3 regions of the Paenibacillus vulneris genome follow, and region 2 is predicted to be linked to each of the others. Evidence: riboswitches for the same ligand, from Rfam matches in the RefSeq annotation. Region 2 holds a riboswitch; each other region holds the start of a gene.
The links. Region 2 has a riboswitch for cyclic di-GMP ahead of ABEA66_RS27415 (EAL domain-containing protein). Riboswitches for the same ligand answer to the same signal wherever they lie in the genome.

Region 1: another riboswitch for cyclic di-GMP. It lies ahead of ABEA66_RS31535 (DUF8202 domain-containing protein); the one in region 2 lies ahead of ABEA66_RS27415 (EAL domain-containing protein).
Region 3: another riboswitch for cyclic di-GMP. It lies ahead of ABEA66_RS10545 (methyl-accepting chemotaxis protein); the one in region 2 lies ahead of ABEA66_RS27415 (EAL domain-containing protein).

The regions. Positions count from the first base shown of each region.
Region 1 is NZ_BAABJG010000049.1:2,768-8,762, forward strand. Features, by position in the region: partial or broken gene ABEA66_RS31535 (DUF8202 domain-containing protein) at 1-2,612, opposite strand, end outside; cyclic di-GMP riboswitch class I at 2,911-3,001, opposite strand; gene ABEA66_RS31540 (VOC family protein) at 3,225-3,629, opposite strand; gene ABEA66_RS31545 (helix-turn-helix transcriptional regulator) at 3,758-4,705, opposite strand; gene ABEA66_RS31550 (alpha/beta fold hydrolase) at 4,937-5,947, opposite strand.
Region 2 is NZ_BAABJG010000035.1:55,703-61,697, forward strand. Features, by position in the region: gene ABEA66_RS27400 (Ger(x)C family spore germination protein) at 1-727, shown strand, start outside; gene ABEA66_RS27405 (hypothetical protein) at 907-1,224, opposite strand; gene ABEA66_RS27410 (helix-turn-helix domain-containing protein) at 1,413-1,766, shown strand; cyclic di-GMP riboswitch class I at 2,042-2,125, shown strand; gene ABEA66_RS27415 (EAL domain-containing protein) at 2,205-2,921, shown strand; gene ABEA66_RS27420 (hypothetical protein) at 2,967-3,320, shown strand; gene ABEA66_RS27425 (GGDEF domain-containing protein) at 3,317-4,111, shown strand; gene ABEA66_RS27430 (GerAB/ArcD/ProY family transporter) at 4,283-5,386, opposite strand; gene ABEA66_RS27435 (hypothetical protein) at 5,387-5,635, opposite strand; gene ABEA66_RS27440 (Ger(x)C family spore germination protein) at 5,646-5,995, opposite strand, start outside.
Region 3 is NZ_BAABJG010000010.1:69,247-75,241, reverse strand. Features, by position in the region: gene ABEA66_RS10555 (beta-galactosidase) at 1-403, shown strand, start outside; gene ABEA66_RS10550 (ADP-heptose synthase) at 605-1,111, shown strand; cyclic di-GMP riboswitch class I at 1,521-1,619, shown strand; gene ABEA66_RS10545 (methyl-accepting chemotaxis protein) at 1,693-3,723, shown strand; gene ABEA66_RS10540 (GntR family transcriptional regulator) at 3,953-4,603, shown strand; gene ABEA66_RS10535 (cupin domain-containing protein) at 4,766-5,110, shown strand; gene ABEA66_RS10530 (TAXI family TRAP transporter solute-binding subunit) at 5,158-5,995, shown strand, end outside.

The sequences.
Region 1 (5,995 bases), on a different contig from region 2:
AGCAAGTAGTAATTATCAATAGGCGCTGCGGCATCATTTGAAAGTAATTTGAAAGTTACGTTCTGCTCGGTATTATTTTTCCAGTTCGGACTGGCTTCAACCTTAAACACACGTTCCATTCTTTTCAAATAATGTTCTGTCGTTCCGGGCGCATGATTGGTTTTAAGCGTATAATTTGTTGCTGCATTATTATCACTGAACGTAAAGAACGACTTCTCGACATCTATAACAGTCGGATTATCTTCATTCGTTGATTCAAAGTGATCACCATCGCTATCACTATCGCTGTCGCCATTACCTATGGCCACCGCCACCAAGGCCCCGTCTTCTTCCGACCGGGACATTCTTTGGTCCAAAGCTCCATCTTTACCTATCCCGGTAATCCGGTAACCATAACCGGCGTTATTTGCAGCTGTCCACATGGTTGTGGTGCCGTCGCTGGCAATATAATTAACCGGGGTGCTGCCATCTGGACTAGTCAATGTTAGTCCATATTTTAATGCAAAGTAGCTGCTCACTTTTTGCCGGTCAATATCGCTTAGCTTATTGTCGAAAACCAGCACCTCAGCAACATTACCATCGTTCATGGGTTGATTATGAGCGCCGCCGATATAGTGATTAAATGTAGTTACTGTATTCCATTGCGTTGTGTTTGTTGAGTCTGATTTCTCTTGATAGCCATTGACAGAAAGGCCCCAATCGCCTACGCCGCTCCAAACATTCAATAAATGTGGTCTAGTTATATCCTTAGTTGGTGTTACTGTTTTCGTAGCAGTAGTACCGAAATCTGCAGTAATGTCTGTTTTGATATATTTCGTGATCCCCGACCTGGCTCCCCCAAGCTCCCATGGGAATCCTCGGGTTCCTGCGATTTGTACAGAGTAAACTTCCCTCTGGTTAGATGCAGGCAGAGTAGAGAACGGCAAATTGGTATCGAACATGACTCTTGAGCCTGTTTGGGGGACAGTTACATCATGATAGTTAATCATTTTTTTTCCCAAATTGGAAAGTAATTGTCCACTACTAGCTGTCGAAGAATAAGGATTCCATTCTCTCGAAGGATCGGCCAGATCCTGAATTTTGTTAATATACTTACCATCAGGTGATATTGGGCTTCCCGCTGCTTCCCAACCTTTCGTCAGCTCAAACCACGAGATTAGATCGGTATCTAATCCGGCTGGAACCATTTGTTTCTCCCTTGCGAAGGTAAACGTAGCAACATTTCCAAATTTATTAGTATTAAGCTGAACTTTACCATTCGTTAGCCGCAAATTCTTATCAAACTTGCCATTGATCAACAGATAGTATGTATATCTCGATTGCATAACTGACTGGTCTAATGACAACGTAATCCCGGCATCCGCCCAGTTATTCGTTTTTTGAACGGTGAACTGACGCGGCATGCTCTTTAGCCCTGTAGGAGCACCTGAGTCGGCAACGTCCTCAGTAAAGTCTGTGCTTTTATTATTGTCGCCAAACATAAAGAACGATCTATCGTTATTTATGTCGAAACCGGTGACCGCCGCATTCGAAGCATCAATCTTATCACCGAGCGCAATAGTTACCAGCGCATTGTCTTCCTGCGAAACGGATTGTTTTTGTTTCAGCGCGCTGGCATCGTCCCGACCGAGTCCGGTAATCCGGTAAGTAGCATCTGTGCTATTCCCAGGATTCCAGAATACTCCTTTATTACTATCGATATATTCCTCGATACCGGTGCCATCCGGCTTCTTGATCGTCAAACCATATTTGATTCCAAGGTAGCTATTGACCTGTTTTCTTTCTTCAGGTTCTAGCGGGCGATTGTATACAATAAGCTCGGAAGTCGCTCCGTTTAAAACCGAACTATGACCAGCGCCAAAATAGTAAGTAGTTGTAATACCCTCTTGCGAATTGAATTTAGAAGGCGTGTAAGGAGTTATGACGGCCGGCTCTCCAATGCGCTTTCCATCCAGAGAGAGAGCCCACTCATGCTTGTTCTCACTGCTGTTAAATAGGTTCGATACATGCATCACATGCGTATTCGTCGAATTCTGCTGGTCGGTATCCAATGAACGGCTTTGGCGGGTAGCGACATCAGTACCAAAATATGAGGAAATTGTATCCCTGGTATATTTTGCCTTTTCGCCAGGAATACTATCTGGAAAGTCGCCACCAAGCTCCCACGGGAACCCCGCATTATTAGTGGCATTGCTTTGCACGGAAAAAACTTCTCTGGATAGATCGTCTACATTAAACTTATTAAGGGAAAGAAAACCATTGGTCGAGCCCTTTGTCAAGCCCGGGTTATAGTTAATCGCATCGGGTTTGTACTGGGCAGTCGAGGCGTTTTGCCAATTTCTTCCTCCTGCCAGATCATTCACATGATGAATTGCACCAGCGACAGTGGGAGCAATCGGGACTGTAGCAGTAGAATACACACTGTCTGCCACACTCAAATTGACCCAAGAAATCAGGCCGTCTGCAACTCCGCCTGGCCCAGTCATCACAGTCGGCGCAGCAGCCGCTTTCTGTGGCACAACGCCGACAATGCTTCCGAACAGCAAGGCTGCGCTGAACGTTAAGTTCATGCCTTTCTTCCACTTTTGTTTAAATCCAAATCTTGCGGACACGCTTATCAAACCTCCTCTTGTTTAAAGTTGCGTCCAAAGTCAACGCAAAGTGTTACAAATTTTATTGCCCAACGAAAAATTTGTTTAGATGATTTCGGTTTTTAAGAACTGAATCATAAAAATTTGGGCATAAATCCCCAGTTCTCCTGGGCAAGTTGGTTGCATTGTCCAGTCTCCTTATTCTTTAATTTAAACTCTTCCTGCAACCAGGTTCTGCACGACCAAACCACTCCCATTCAACTATCGTTTTGCAGGTCCCTTCCTCTGATATCTATGGACACACAAAGAAAGCCAATCCGTTGGCAACCCAGCTACCATCCCAAATTTACTTTGGGGAAGGCCCGCGGCTTTGCGTCCCTGCCTTTCGGTCAGGTTTGCCTTTTTCAGTTGTATTGGCATTACATAATTCTACAAGTCAAAACTGAACAATTTCTGAACAAGTCGGAATTTGTCGAAAATGTCCCGCTCGTTCTAACCGATGACAAAACAAAACAAAACAAAGAAGCATCAAAGACATTGAGTAATTCTTTGATGCTTCTCATAACGCCAACTTTGTGCTTACTTATGATACGGTTCTCCGGCTGTCTGTAACGGCAAGTTCTTTACTGCCCCTCAATGTCTACCTCTAAACCGTTTCATCGCCTCCTCGGTCACCGGCTCGAAGAGGTTAAGAAGGTTGCCGTCGGGATCGCGGAACAGCATAGAACGGTTCCCCCACGGCATCGTGGTCGGTTCCTTTACCCAATTATCGACAAATGGCTTCAAGCGCACATATTCAGCATCGACATCGTCGACGCGGAACTCAATAATGACAGTGCGATTGTTGGCCCCCACAACGGAACCGGCGCCGATTAGCTGCGCTGTCTGGGAGTGGCCGATTGCAAGGGTGCATGATGGCACAACGAGTTCGGCAAATACGGGCGCGGGTCGCTCCGCCGAAACCCCCATGACTTTCTCATAGAACTCGACGAGACGATCCACATCGTCAGTAATGATGCGTACAGAAGCGAAATTCATAACATATCATCCTTCCTAGTAATAATAGGTGCTGTGTCCCACAGCCGTTGCATAACATATTTTTTACTTATCTATCTCCTTTACATTTACATGTCCAATTATAAAAAAAGGCTACTGACAACGTTATGTCAGTAGCGTTTGAGAATTTTTTGGGCTTCCTCACGAATTCGATTTTGGAAAGATTCAGGTTCCAATACTATTACGCCCGCTCCCCAGCCTAGCACCCATTGCAGCAATTCATCCAGCTGACGAACGCGTAAGACCACATCCAATCCATCTTGATGCTCTTTCATATCCTCTATGAAATGATAGTTCGATTCCTTCACCTTATCTGCGATGTCATGATTAAATCGAAGGCAGACTCGCAAGTGGCGATCATCTAAAGGGGTATACTCCCTTAAGTCAAAATGCGCCGGGAGCTCGAATCGTTCGTCCAGTTCGATAAGCTCAGCCATTCGGGACAACCGGAAATGGCGGATGTCTTGGCGCAGATCACACCAGGCCACAAGCATCCAAGACCCTTCAACGAGTACAAGGCCATAGGGAGCGACGGTACGTTCGCTATGGCGGCTTCCCGTAGAATCCGTAATTTTTTTCGAATAATGAAATCGGATCTTTCGCCCATCTAGTAGAGCCCGGCGGATCTTATCGAGATTTTCCCTTTCGTTTGACAGAGCAGCCTGTTTGCCGGGCGCGAGCAATCGCAGCGACTTGCGTATACGGGAGGTCTCACTGCGGACACTGTCTGATAGAGTAACCTCGATTTTCCTCCTAGCAGCCTTAGCTTTATCACGATAATCATCATCGAATCGTTGCTCGATAAAATCTGTTCCTATAAGTAATGTCACGGCTTCCTCAATTGTAAAACGGATCGGAGGTAGAAAATATCCCTCCATTAAGGAATACCCTGCGCCTGTAGTGCCTGTAATAGGCACGCCTGCTTCGCTGAGCGCCTGCATGTCGCGATAGATGGTCCTCACGCTGGTTTCAAATAGTGCCGCCAAATCTTCGGCACGTACCACTTGCCTGCCTTGCAGCTCCAGCACGATGGCCAACAAACGATCTGTTTTGTTCATTGACTGCCCCCTTGCCCTTTTCCCATATATCAATTGCAAATACCATGTGTCTAGCTCTTCTTTAATAATACGGCTTGTACTACTATAAACATAGCTCATTTTTGTTACGCTGCCAGCTTCATTATGAAATTCGCTACTTATGACACGGTTCATCTTAACGGGTCCATCGGCGAAAAATGCGAAGGAGCCTGCCGCGGCACGCTCCTTCGTTTTAATCTTAACTATCAGCACTCATCTCGTAGCCAACAAGCGTTTTAGATTGTCATCAATATATTTATTATCGGCCTTGTTGATGCCGCGACCGGCAAAATGGCCCCAGATCGACTCTATAGGATTAAAAACAGCATTAGGCATTAGCTTAGCCTCGTATTCGTTATCCTCCGCCAGGCAGAAGAGATCTGTGCTCCCTGGCATGACACAAGCTAGCGCTTTAATGCTTTTGAGCGCCTTATCGAAATCTCCGTTATATACGGGGTTTGCACTAATATCTGCATTTTGGCCTGTCCATAACATGGCTAGGACATTGTGCGGATCCATCTTCATAAAGCTATCTTCCCAGACGCCAGCCATAAAATCTGTCAATGAGTCAAACCCCAGCTCACGATAAAGTTCCTCTCTGTAAAACGCCTGTGATACGCCCCATCCCGCATAGACACGGCCAACCGCGCGCATATCAGCAGAAGTCAACTGGTTTAGTTTACTTGAATCGAAGCGGACAGCAGCCATGAGCGAAGCTTTCATCCCCTCCAGGACCACATACGTTTGGGGCCAAGTCTTGGCGACCCCGGCGAAAGGTGCAATTCGTTCCACCATGTCTGGATAACTAGCCCCCCATTGGAATGATTGAATGCCTCCCATTGACCATCCAACGACGAGAGCGATCTTTTGAATGCCGAATTTTTCGGTCACCAGCCGATACTGGAATGTAACGTTGTCATAGATGGTTACCTGCGGAAAATTAGCCCGGTCGAATGGAGGAGGCGTATTACTGGGAGAGGAAGATAACCCGTTGCCCAGCAAATTTGGAACGATAATGAAATATTTCTGCGGATCCAGTGCCATGCCGTTTCCAATCAGCCATTCATTCTGAACATGCCGGTCACCAAAAGCAGTCGGATAGACGATGACATTATCTTTCTTTTCATTCAATTTTCCATAAGTCTTATAAGCAAGAAAAGCGCTCGGTAACGTCACTCCCGATTGCAAGGTTACGTCACCCAAATCAAAAATCTCATATTCCATCGTGTTGTCTCTCCCTTCAAAATGAAATCATCCATTGAGAATGCATTT
Region 2 (5,995 bases):
TATTTTCAACTCAACTCCGTTCTTTAATGAGTCTCCGATGATGTCCATTTTGCACAATCCGGAGGACCAGTATCGGCAACGATCGATCATTTCACCGATCAGGTTGTATCAATTTGTCATGACGCTGAAAGAAGATTCGCGGATGAGTTACCTGCCTGCTCTACGGATTGAGAAAAATCAGTGGGAAGTAAGCAGAAAAACGCATCCGTTGTTAGAATATGCAGGTATAACCGTGTTTTGGAACAATCGGTACCATGGAGAATTGGATCCGGACGATTTGCAAGGATTGCCTTGGATGCATAAAAAGACGGTTCGCGTGCCGCTTTCTCTCGAACGTGAAAAATCGTTAGCGGCTGTATTGGTCATGGAGAAGCCAAAAGTGCGCATCAAGCCGTCTGTTCAAGATCTTCGCGTTTATTTTGACGTCGAGCTAACGGTAAAGGCAGGCATTAACGAATTGCATCAGGAAATGTCCGAGAAAGAATTGATCGACCTGGCCGAACGAAAGATTGAAGAACAAATTCGCCATACTTACCGGAAAGGCTTTGAGCGGAAGGTTGATGTTTATAATCTGGGCGAGTCGTTGTTTCGACGCTATCCCTCGGTATGGCACCGGATCGAAGACGAAAATCATTTTGTGCTGCATGAGTATTCTTTACGAAACATACGAATCCATGTTCAACTGACCAATACGGGGAGGTACAAGTTAAAGCCTAGCCAAACCTAGATGTTAAATCTAAAGAAATTCCGATGTTCAAATCATGGATTCGCGGCGCGATTGATGCATCCGATCAATCGCGCTTCCACGTCGGCAGCAATGCCGTAACCATTTTCAACTTCATTGAAGATACTCCGGAATACAAGAATATAATACGTCCATCAAGCATTCTTTCTGAAGACAACCTCCTATTCCATTTCGGACAATTTCGTATAGGATTCCATCCATAGCAGTTTCTTGAACAAAAAAGCAACAAACTCTTCTTCAAGTCCCATGTTCCAAGCTGTCGCTATACATTCGAGCAGTTGCTCCTTGCTAAGCAGCCTCGTGGCAACCCTCCCCCTTATTTCTCGCATTCCATTCTCAGTCTGTTGACTTACGTTTTCCAATAATCGAGTCAGTCTCGTAATCTCCTTGGAAAGCTGGACCACTTGATTATGGCTTAAGCCGATTTCCTGCCGTTTCCCATATAATACAGTCTGTGCAGCGATCATGACATGATGCATAACTTTCGACTCCTTTTATCCAATCTAAACATAAAGGAATATGTGACTTGACTTTGCAACTCCGTGGAAAATTATAGCTTAAACAATTTAAAGGTACAATAAAGAGGATTTACTGTAGTTTAAGAGTACTCCATCCCTCTAACCGCTTTGACTACACTTTACTATAGAGAAGGGTTGTAAAAGACGACATGGCTACTTTTGCGCAAATCGTTGGAGCAAAAATTCGCTTACACCGCATCGAGCAAAACTTGACGCAAGAAAAACTAGCCGAAACGATCGGCATGGCCGCGACATATCTTGGACAGATTGAACGCGGCGAAAAAAACGTCAAACTTCAAACGATTGAAAAAATTGCTTTGGCATTACATATGAGCGTATTCGATTTATTCAACGACGAGAAAGAGGCCAATCTGCAACAAAAAAAAATGGTTATGGGCCAGCATTCTCTTGTTGCTCAAACACAACGATGCCAAACAGCGACAAGCGTATCGTATTTTACGGGAACTGTTGGAACCGGCAACCGAAGATTTGTAGAGAAGTGATATAAACTATGAAAAAGCAAGCGGTTGGGACGATCAGGACCAACCGCTTGCTTGCTTATCTACCGCGATTCTTTATGACAAATGATAATTGAGGCATTTAACTATTTTTGGATAAATGCAATCCCTTAGGAACACCCGTTTGGAAGGAGTTGGCGCTTTTTGCGCGAATTATTGGGTATAAAGAAGGATTTTGTCGTAAATCATTTAACTTCATTCTAAAGGGGGAAGTTCTATTTGTAGGTCCTCAGGCTGATCCCTTCCTTTCTGGATCATAAAAAACGAAACGGCAAACCCATTGAAAAATGGGGGCGCAAAACTTCAGGCCTAAGGATGATATCTATGGTAGCTGGGTTGCCGAATTTGTTGCTTCCAAGCTCAAAGCTGCCCCAAATCGGGGTGGCTTCTTATTTTGATTCTCCAGCAAAGGGAGTAGCCTCGATGCCGAATATCGAACAATTGATTGTACAAAACGATTTTTATCATATGTTCCAGCCCATCTTGGGGTTTCCCGAAAAGAGAATCCTTGGTTACGAGGCCCTCATTCGCAGTAACTCCAATATGAATCCAGATCTTTTATTTCAGCGCGCCATGGAGCAGAACAAGCTGTTCGAAGTCGATTCTTTTTCTATTTTCGAGGCCATTTCAGCTTACTTCGGATTTCCGGGCTCACGGGAACATACCCTGTTATTTATTAACATTTTCCCTTCAACTTTGGTCTCGCCTTTGTTTATCAACTTACTCGACTCCCTTGTCGAGCAATTCGGGCTTTATAGGAACCAAATCGTATTTGAGATTAACGAGTCCATTTATGAGAGTCTTTTATGGAAGAGCGCCTCTTTCAGAGATGCCATCCGTCTGCTGCGTGAACTGAATTTCCTGATTGCCCTGGACGATGTTGGAGATGGAACAACTTCGTTTCGGAATATACTGGACATCTCGCCGGATTTCATCAAAATCGACCGATTCTTTGCATCCGACTTGAGTACATCCAGGAAGAAACAAAAAGTTGTCGCGCTGTTTGCCGAGTACTGCAATGACGAGGCCAATCTGATCCTAGAAGGAATTGAAAAAGAAGAAGATTTGGATACCGCGCTGTCTTTGGGTATCAAGATGGGACAAGGCTATTTATTCGGAAAACCGTATCGGTTAACGTAAACGGTTGAACGTGAAGTCTCACCCGAACATGAAGGAGTAATCAAGATGCAGGATAAACTGAACTATTTCCGGAAAGCAATGCTCTCCTTGAAAATTTCGGAGTTTGAAGTTCCGCCTATGCAGGATTTGTTGATCATCGGGAAAAAAGCCCCGATCGGGCCGGAAGCGGTAAAGCGAATGGCGCAGGCGATATCACCGGAACAATTTACAATCGTTAAACTGGAGCATGCCAAAATTGAAGCGGTCTTGATTCGGAACTCCCTTCTTCAAATGTTGGACGAACGTATGCTGATGCAAATCATATTGGAAGAAGCGGACCGGTTGATCAGCGACAACATGGTTCTTCGTTCCGAACTGAAAATTTCGGTATCAATTCAGCGGGAGGTGGAGTTGCAATGAAGGTGGCGGAATTCATGTCATCCCCGGTCTATACGGTTTCATCCGAAAGAAGCGTCCAGTACGTGTCCGATATGATGAATGAACTTAAAATCGGTTCGCTGGTCGTCACGGATCATGGGACAATCGTGGGGATTGTTACGTCGCGGGATATCCGTTCTTCCCATCCCAATCGCATTGTGGCCGACGCGATGACCCCAGACCCGATCAGCATTTCGCCTGACCAATTTGCTTGGGACGCGCTGGTAATGATGGAGCGGCATCACATTGAACGCCTTCTTGTCGTTCATGAAGATCAGGTAATCGGGATCGTGACCCGCGAGAAGCTTCAAATCAAATTGAACCAACTCGTTGACCCACTAACGGGACTGTACCGTGCACCTTATATCCAACATATCGGCGAACATTTTCTGAACCGTCGCCAACAATTCCGTTTGCTCTTTATTGATCTCAATAACTTCGGTGAAATCAACAAATTGCATGGGCATCCGGTAGGGGACGATTTTCTTGTCGAGTTCTCCAATCGCTTGCGTGCATTAACGAACGAACAGGATTATGTATGCAGGTATGCAGGGGATGAGTTTATTGTGATTACTTGCCGTAATGAATACGATGGCTTGCAATTGGAAGATGCCCTGTCCCAACCTGTCGTCATTCAAAACGTTGCATTGTCCGCATCGGTGGGAGTCATCAGCGGCTTTCTCGTACCTGACTTTTTTTCGCTGTCTTTTCGAGAACTGATCAACAGAGCGAGTCTTCTATCCACTTCTTTGAAACAAAAATCTCTTGCATGATGGAGAATTCGACTTTTCGCCAAACTTGAGAGCGGTAAAAAGCGTCAAGCATTCTGACACGCGTCCTAAGCGTAAACAGAAGGTTGGCGCTATTATTTTAAAACGGATGTTCATCCGATCAGAACGTGTCCGACTGTCTCCGCTCAGAACGTGTCCGACTGTCTCCGCGGTTCAATCCTGCATATTTTTCTTCTCCCATTGTTTTCTGATCCAGGCCACACCGAGCAGCGCCGCGGGAAGGCAAATCAATACCGTCAATGCCGAAAAAATGATCGAAGTCGATAAAGCATGCGTCAACTCCTGCAGATTGGGCGCGACCCATACGCTCATTAACAGCAGCAAGAAGCCGACAGGGAATACGATTGGCTGGTATTCACGAAGGCTCATCCATTGAGCGGCGCCCATGGCCGTCACATAAAAGAAAACACATATTTTAACAAATGCGCCCAATACCCAAATAGCCATAAAAAGCGATTCCAGATGGGTAAAGAAATCGGCCAGGTTGATGTATCTGGCGACAATCAGGAAAGGATAGGTATAATTTCCCGTTAGATCCCCCAATAGCAGCAGCGTAACCAGGTTGGATGACACAAGCGTCACAATGACGGCCAGCAAAGTTATCGCCATACTTTTTTTCACTTTTTCCGCACGGTTTGCAAATGGAATTAAAAACGACACGGTCAGAAATTCGCTGAACCATGCTTGCAAAACAACCGAACCTGAGAGGGAAGGTCCGATACCTTCTCCCATAATCGGCAGCATCTTCAACATATGAAGATCCGGAAGCAGGGGGATGATCAGAAGCAGAAAGAGCAGCGCAAAAACAGGGATAAATATATCGGCAAATCTCGCGATGATTTCCACGCCGCTGCCAACCACAATGGCACATACGAGCACCATGCTTCCGGATACAACCAGCAACGGCGTTTGAACAAGAAACGCTCCGACTACAAATTCGCCGTATTCCCGCACAATGACGCCGCCTAAATACAAATAGTATAACAGAATAACCAGCCCGAACACTTTACCCAACATTCGACCTAAAATGCGTTCGCCTGCCTGAACGAGATTCTCGCCCGGAAACAATCGGTGAATGCTCAGCGCAATCCAGATCGCAATAACCCCGCTGAATGCCCACATCGGAGATATCCACAAATCCTGCTTGGCGAATTGATACGTAATCGCCGGCGTGCTTAAAATAGCCGTCGGAGTTACCGCCAAATAGATCATTTTCCCGATTTGCGGGGCGGATATTTTCCCTCTTTCCATCACCATTCACCCGCTCCTTTGCACGGTGAGCTTCTCCAGCAAGTTTACCAACGGTTTGTAAATAACATCCATCCACTGCGTGGGACCCGGCATTTGGGGATCGAGAACAAGCAAGATCGCCAAAATCGCGCCCAATCCGGTCAAGGCGCCATAAGCCGTCTTCTCCCGCTTCGTAAAATACGGCATGGCGCGCCAATCATGCAAAATCATTAATGCCAACACTGCGGCAATTCCAAGCATTCCCCCCCATATCATGATCCAATCATCACCTCTGTTCCGGCTTGAATATGCTTTTGTTGGTCAAGCCGGGACGGACAACTTTGACCTTTGCCTGTACGTTGACTTCCAGTTTGGAGTAAAGATCGTCCCAGCGATCCTTGTTTCGGTTCCACTCCTTCGGATACTTCCGGTAAAAAGCATCCGCAAAATTGAAAATATCGGCTTTCATCTCTTTTTGCGCCCGTTCTAGCGCCATTTGAATGCGGCGTTTAATATCGTCTTCCAGCTCGCGCTCCAACTCGCTGATATGGTCCGGCACGGACAGATCCAGTTCCGACGTGTTTTCAACGATGTCATCCTGGGTTTCGATTCGAACCGTCAGGCTCCATTCTCCTC
Region 3 (5,995 bases), on a different contig from region 2:
GCTGCTGTGCGATTTGATTCATGCCGAAGGGGCCGAGGTGCTCGCCGTGTATGGCTCGGACTTTTATCAAGGCATGCCTGCTTTAACCCGTAACCGGTTCGGGCAGGGAGAGGCATGGTACGTCGCAACGAGTCCGGACGCCGAATTTATGGACCATCTGCTGTTCAGTCTTTGCAAGGAGAACGGAATTGAGCCGCTTCTTGTGGCTCCGGAGGGCGTTGAGGTGACCCGCCGAAGCAAAGAAGGCCGGCAGTTTACCTTCGTGCTTAATCATAACGACCGTTCAACGGCAATTGATCTGGGCGAAGCGGTATATTGGGAGCTGTTGGAAGGAAAGGAGCATACGGGCCTATCGGAGCTTCCGTCCAAAGGGGTCTGGATCCTGCAGAACGAAGCCCGCTGATGGCTTCCGTCCGTTGCTCGTGTATTGACTTAAGACGGTATACGCAAAGCCCGGCAATGAAGGCCAATGGCCCGGATTGCCGGGCCTATTTGCATGGAAGGGCCTTGTTCGGATGTGTTAAGGCTGCATTAATGCTATAATGGGATATTAGAGCGTTACAATCTAAGAAAAGTCATTACAGATAGAGAGGGGGACGGAGCGATGCCCAAAAGCTTTGTCATAGAGGCTGTGATGCTTGCTGTGTATGGAGAAATGCTCGTTCCGAGCCAACCGGTAGAATACCTCGTTCCTTACACCACGATTCGGGAGCTGTATGAGCTGAAGGACAGCAAGGAACCGATCATGCCGGATCCAAGAGATGAAGCGCATGTAAGAGGGAAAATTGCCGAGCTGATCGGGCTGCTGGAGGAGCCGTTGAACCGGAAAAGAATGGAGCGCGCCGTGAATGTTCCTTGGGCCAAAAGTCCACCGATGCCGATCAATGATGTGGTAACGTTAACAATGGTAAACTCTTACGACAACGAAGAGTTTGGCGAATCGTTCGATCCGATCGAAACGGAGCTGATTTTGACATCCATAAAAGAGCAGGTGCCGATTTTGACGGATCAGCCGGATTTTATTGAAAAGGTAATCGAGGCGGCGATTCAGGTCCAGGTTTATGATTTGGATGATTTTGAGTTTGCGGTCGAGGAGGATGGGACAATATAGTCCTATTCTGGAACAATATTGAAAATAAACTTATTTTTATGACTAAAAGCCGCTGAACAAGCGGTTTTTTTTGTTTCATTAGGAAGGTATATCCAGTTCTTCAGAGCGATAGTCAGCTGATTTTTCAAGGACAGCTTCTTCTTTAGCACGGATTTATAGGAACGGAATCACATACGTTTTTTTGACAAGTTTCCAAACATTTACTGGCATTCTTGTCGAAAGAACAAATGGATTGTCAAAAAATGTATTGACTGTAGTATTGAGTATTATGTACTATGTATACAAAAGTAAAATATTTCATTGCTCCTACGTGCATCCAAAGACCTACATAAGCTCGCAATCGTATTAGTACAACGGCAGCTAGAGGTGATGTTGAGACAAGACTGCGTTCCTGTATTTGACAATTTCATAAGCAAAAAGGTAAACCCATTCGAAAGATGGAGACACAAAGCCACGGGTCTAAGGTTTCGATGCTGAATAAGGAAACTATGATAGCCGGGTTGCCAAAACAGAGGATGTTTGTATATTTTGGCTATTCAATTTTGAATAGCCATTTTTTATTAAAAGTTGGGGAGAGGACTATGAAAACCAAACGAATGTCAGTCATTTTCCAGAGTCAAACCTGGAGAAGCTTCAAACTGCAGCTCATGCTTGCCGTTATTGCCATTATTTTTGTAACGGTAGCCGTCGTCGGCGGCTTTATGTACAAGTCGTCTGCAGATATGCTCAAGCAGGACATTGAATTGAACGTCAGCCAGCAGCTGGAGCTAAACGCGCAGCTCATTACACAATGGCGCGACAGAGTGACGGCGGAGGCGAATGGAATTACCGGCCTGCCGGCTTTTGTGAAAGGCAATTCCTTTGACGAGCGTGTCGGCGTGCTGCAGGGTTACTTATCGAGAAACTCCGATTTCCTGCGCTTCTCGCTTTTTGATACGCAGGGGCAGGGGCAGCAGATTGAGAAGAAGGCTCTCGGCGCCAAGTTCGATATCAGCTCCCGTGATTATTATAAGGAGGCGTTAACGGGGAAAACGCTGATCAGCGAGCCGATGATTTCCAAGGCCGATAACAGCATGATCATGAACGTCGCTGCTCCTCTCCGTGACGCTAATGGTACCGTAACCGGCGTCATTACGGGCGCCATCGGACGCGAGCAAATCGCAGCCATCGTTCAGCGCATTCAGTTCGGCAAAACCGGTTATGCCTACATGGTTAACGATAAAGGCGATATTTTGGCTCATCCGGATGCGAGCAAGGTGCTGACGGAGAACATTCTGGAAACGGCAGCGACCCCCGAGCAGAAAGCCGGCTATGAGCAATTTTTGCAAATGCAGGAGCCGTTTATCGGCTATATCCAAGAGGATGGCTCCAAGCATCTGGTGGGTGCACGTCAAATCCCGGACAGCGTCTGGAAGCTGGTGGTCACGGCGCCTTATTCTGAATTTACCGAGTCTCTGGACAGCATGTGGCTCCGGACGCTGCTGATTGCCTTCGTCATCATGGTTATTGGCATCGCCATCGCCTTGCTGCTGGGACAAACGATGTCTCAAGGCATTGTTAGAGTAGGACAAGCGATGAACCAACTGGCGCAGGGAGATCTGAAGCAGCATTTGCAGGTCCGTTCGCGTAATGAAGTAGGACAGCTGGCTGAGGACTTTAACACCATGACCGAGAACTTGAGGAATTTGATCGGGCAAGTCTCGCTGAATTCCGAGCAGCTTGCAGCCACCTTCGAGGAGCTGTCCGCCAGTGCGGATCAGAACTCCGTCGCTTCCCAGCAGATAGCCCAATCGATACAGAGGGTAGCGGAGGGAGCGGACGTGCAGGCCCATGGAGCCATGCAAAGCGCCAGTGCGATGGAAGAAATGGCTACCGGTGTACAGCGTATCGCTCAAGGCACTTCCGTCATGGCCGAAAGTGCGTTAAAGACCTCGGAGGAGTCGGAAAAAGGGAAGGAACAAGTGGAGAAAATCTCCTACCAGATGGACAATATCCACGACAAGGTTACGGAATGTACTGCGGTTATTAACCGTCTGGACGCGAAATCGCAGGAGATTGGCGACATTATCAAGCTGATAACGGAAATCTCCGCCCAAACGAACCTGTTGGCCCTCAATGCTGCTATTGAAGCTGCGCGTGCCGGGGAACAGGGCCGGGGCTTTGCGGTAGTCGCACAGGAAGTCAGAAAGCTCGCCGAGCAATCGGCTCAATCCGCGAACGAAATTACCGAATTGATCCGGGAAGTTCGCAACGATACGGTTCTTGCGGTTGAAGCTATGAATGAAAATGCCAAGGAAGTGGAAACCGGCATTCAGGTCGTGGCCGATGCGGGAGAAACCTTCAACCTGATCTACAAGGCTGCCCAAGAGGTGGCGGATCAGGTGCAGGAAATTTCCGCCGTCGCGCAGGAAATAGCAGCCGGTACGGAGGAGGTATCTGCTTCCCTCGATGAGTCCGCGAACATAGCGAAGGAATCTACCGGGCTGGCGCAGGAGGTTTCCTCAGCTGCCCAGAAGCAAATGGCGTCCATGGAAGAAATTACGGCAAGCGCAGGCGATTTGAGCAAAATGGCGCAGGAGCTTCAGGAGCTGATCGGCCGGTTCAAGGTATAGCAGCAAGAAGAAACATAAATTGGCGCCGGTCGACAGCTTTGCTGAAAGGCAAGCATAAGAGGAAGAGTGCGGACTATCTGTACCGGTAGTCCCCTTCCCTGCTTTGTCGTTTTATAGGAAAAAACCACGCAAAACTGGTTGACCGTCCTTTAGGCATTAACGTATGATGTGTACATGCAGTAATTGATAAATTTGGATGAAACAACCAGATGTGTGAGGAGTTGTTGAGTTGAAATTTAACATGAACCCGATTGTTAAACCTACGACAACGAAGGAAAGAGTCTATAACGAGATCAAAAAGGTGATTCTCAACGGATATATTTCCTCCAAAGAGGTTTTCACCGAGGTACAGCTGGCCGACTCTTTGAACACATCGAGAACCCCGGTTCGCGAGGCGCTTCTGGATTTAATGAAGGAGGGGCTTATCACCTCCGTTCCGCGAAAAGGGATGTCCATTCGGAAAGTAACCGACAAAGAAATCGAGCAAATTTTTATCGTCAGGGCATCTATTGAAAGCGAAGTCATGAAGAAGCTCGCCGAGACAATTACGGAGCAGCAGCTCAAGCAATTGAAAATCAGCTGCGATCAGCAGGAAAAGGCGATGAGAGACAATGATGAGGTTACATTTATCCACTTGGATCAGCAGTTTCACAGCACTTTGATTCATTTGGCAGGCTTCGAGCTTATAGAACAGATTCTGCTGAGCTTCCATAACTTATCGCAATTGATCGGTCTTAAGGCGATAAAAAGAAATAACCGCATGCAAGAAGTGCTTCAGGAGCATCGGAAGATCCTGTCCACATTGGAGCAGCGAAACGCCGAGGCGGCCGTTCAAACCATGGTTGAGCATCTTCAAAGAACGAAACAATCGATCGGATAAACGGGTACGGTGGCATGATCAGTCAGGACCTCCAAAAAATTCATGTATACACCACACAGAATACCGAATATTTGGAAAATTCCGACTTATTATGGGCTGGGGGTGAAACAGCTAGAACTTGATGTGGAACGCTAATGAGCTTGATGAGAGGAGGTATGGCAGATGGCAAAGCCGGAACTGGAATTTACGGATTACCGACAATTTGAAGAGAAGCCCTTTAGTGCTGTGGAAGGGCTGACAGAAAGAGTGATTGCCAAGGATCCGGATTCGGGAGTGGCCACGCGCATCCTTATTTTTGCACCGAATACGGACACGACCCCGAACGGCGTTCAGGTTCACGATTTCTGGGAAGAGCTCTACATTATTGAAGGCTCTATCATTGATTTGAGCTTGAATCAAGAGTTTACGGCAGGCATGGTGGCATGCAGACCTCCCGGTATGAAGCATGGCCCATGGATTTCGCCTAACGGCTGCAAAACGTTTGAAGTTCGTTATTATTCCAAGTAGGGAAGGCATGTAGTGCCTAAACCAATACATTTGATGGAGGGGCAGTAATGAAATTATTCAGCAAAAAGTTTATGACCGCAGGCTTGTTGAGTCTCGCGTTAGTTGCAACGGCAGGATGCGGCACCAGTGGAGGAGCCAAAACTCCGGCGGCGCAGCCGGCTTCCAACGCGCCAAGCAGCACGATTCCGGCCAATATTAAATTCGCGACGAATACGCAGGGCAGCGCATGGTATGTGTATGGCGCTTCCATTGCGGAAATGATGCGTCCGGTGCTCAAAAATTCCACCCTGGACGTGCTTCCGTTCTCGGGCGGAGTCGGCAACGCGACCATGCTGAAGGATAAAAAGGCGGACATTGCGTTATCCTTCAGTATTACAAGCAAATGGGCTTATGAGGGTACCAACGCCTACACGGATAAACAACAGGACCTGCGCGCACTTGTAGGCTCGATGGACCAATATTATGTGGGGCTGGTTGCCTCCAAATCGTTCGTAGATAAAAACAGCGTGAAATCGATCAAGGACATCGCCGACAAAAAGCTGCCGGTTCGCGTATACACGAATACCAAGGGAAGCTTGGCGGAATTCGCCACCAGACAAGTATTGGAAGCTTATGGCTTGACTTATGACAATGTGAAGAAATTCGGCGGTAAAGTGGAGCTGACCTCCAATGACGTAATCCAAACCGCGTTCCAGAACGGTGAAGCCGATTTGCACATTCTGGTTATGCCTAAAGGCCATCCGACGATCAGCGAAATTGCCGTACATACTCCTATCGCTTTCATTCCGATGGAGAATGACGTCGTAGACAAATTCAAGAAAATGGGTTACCAGGCAGCAACCTTGCCTAAGGATTCCTACAAGGGCCAAACGGCTGATGTACCGA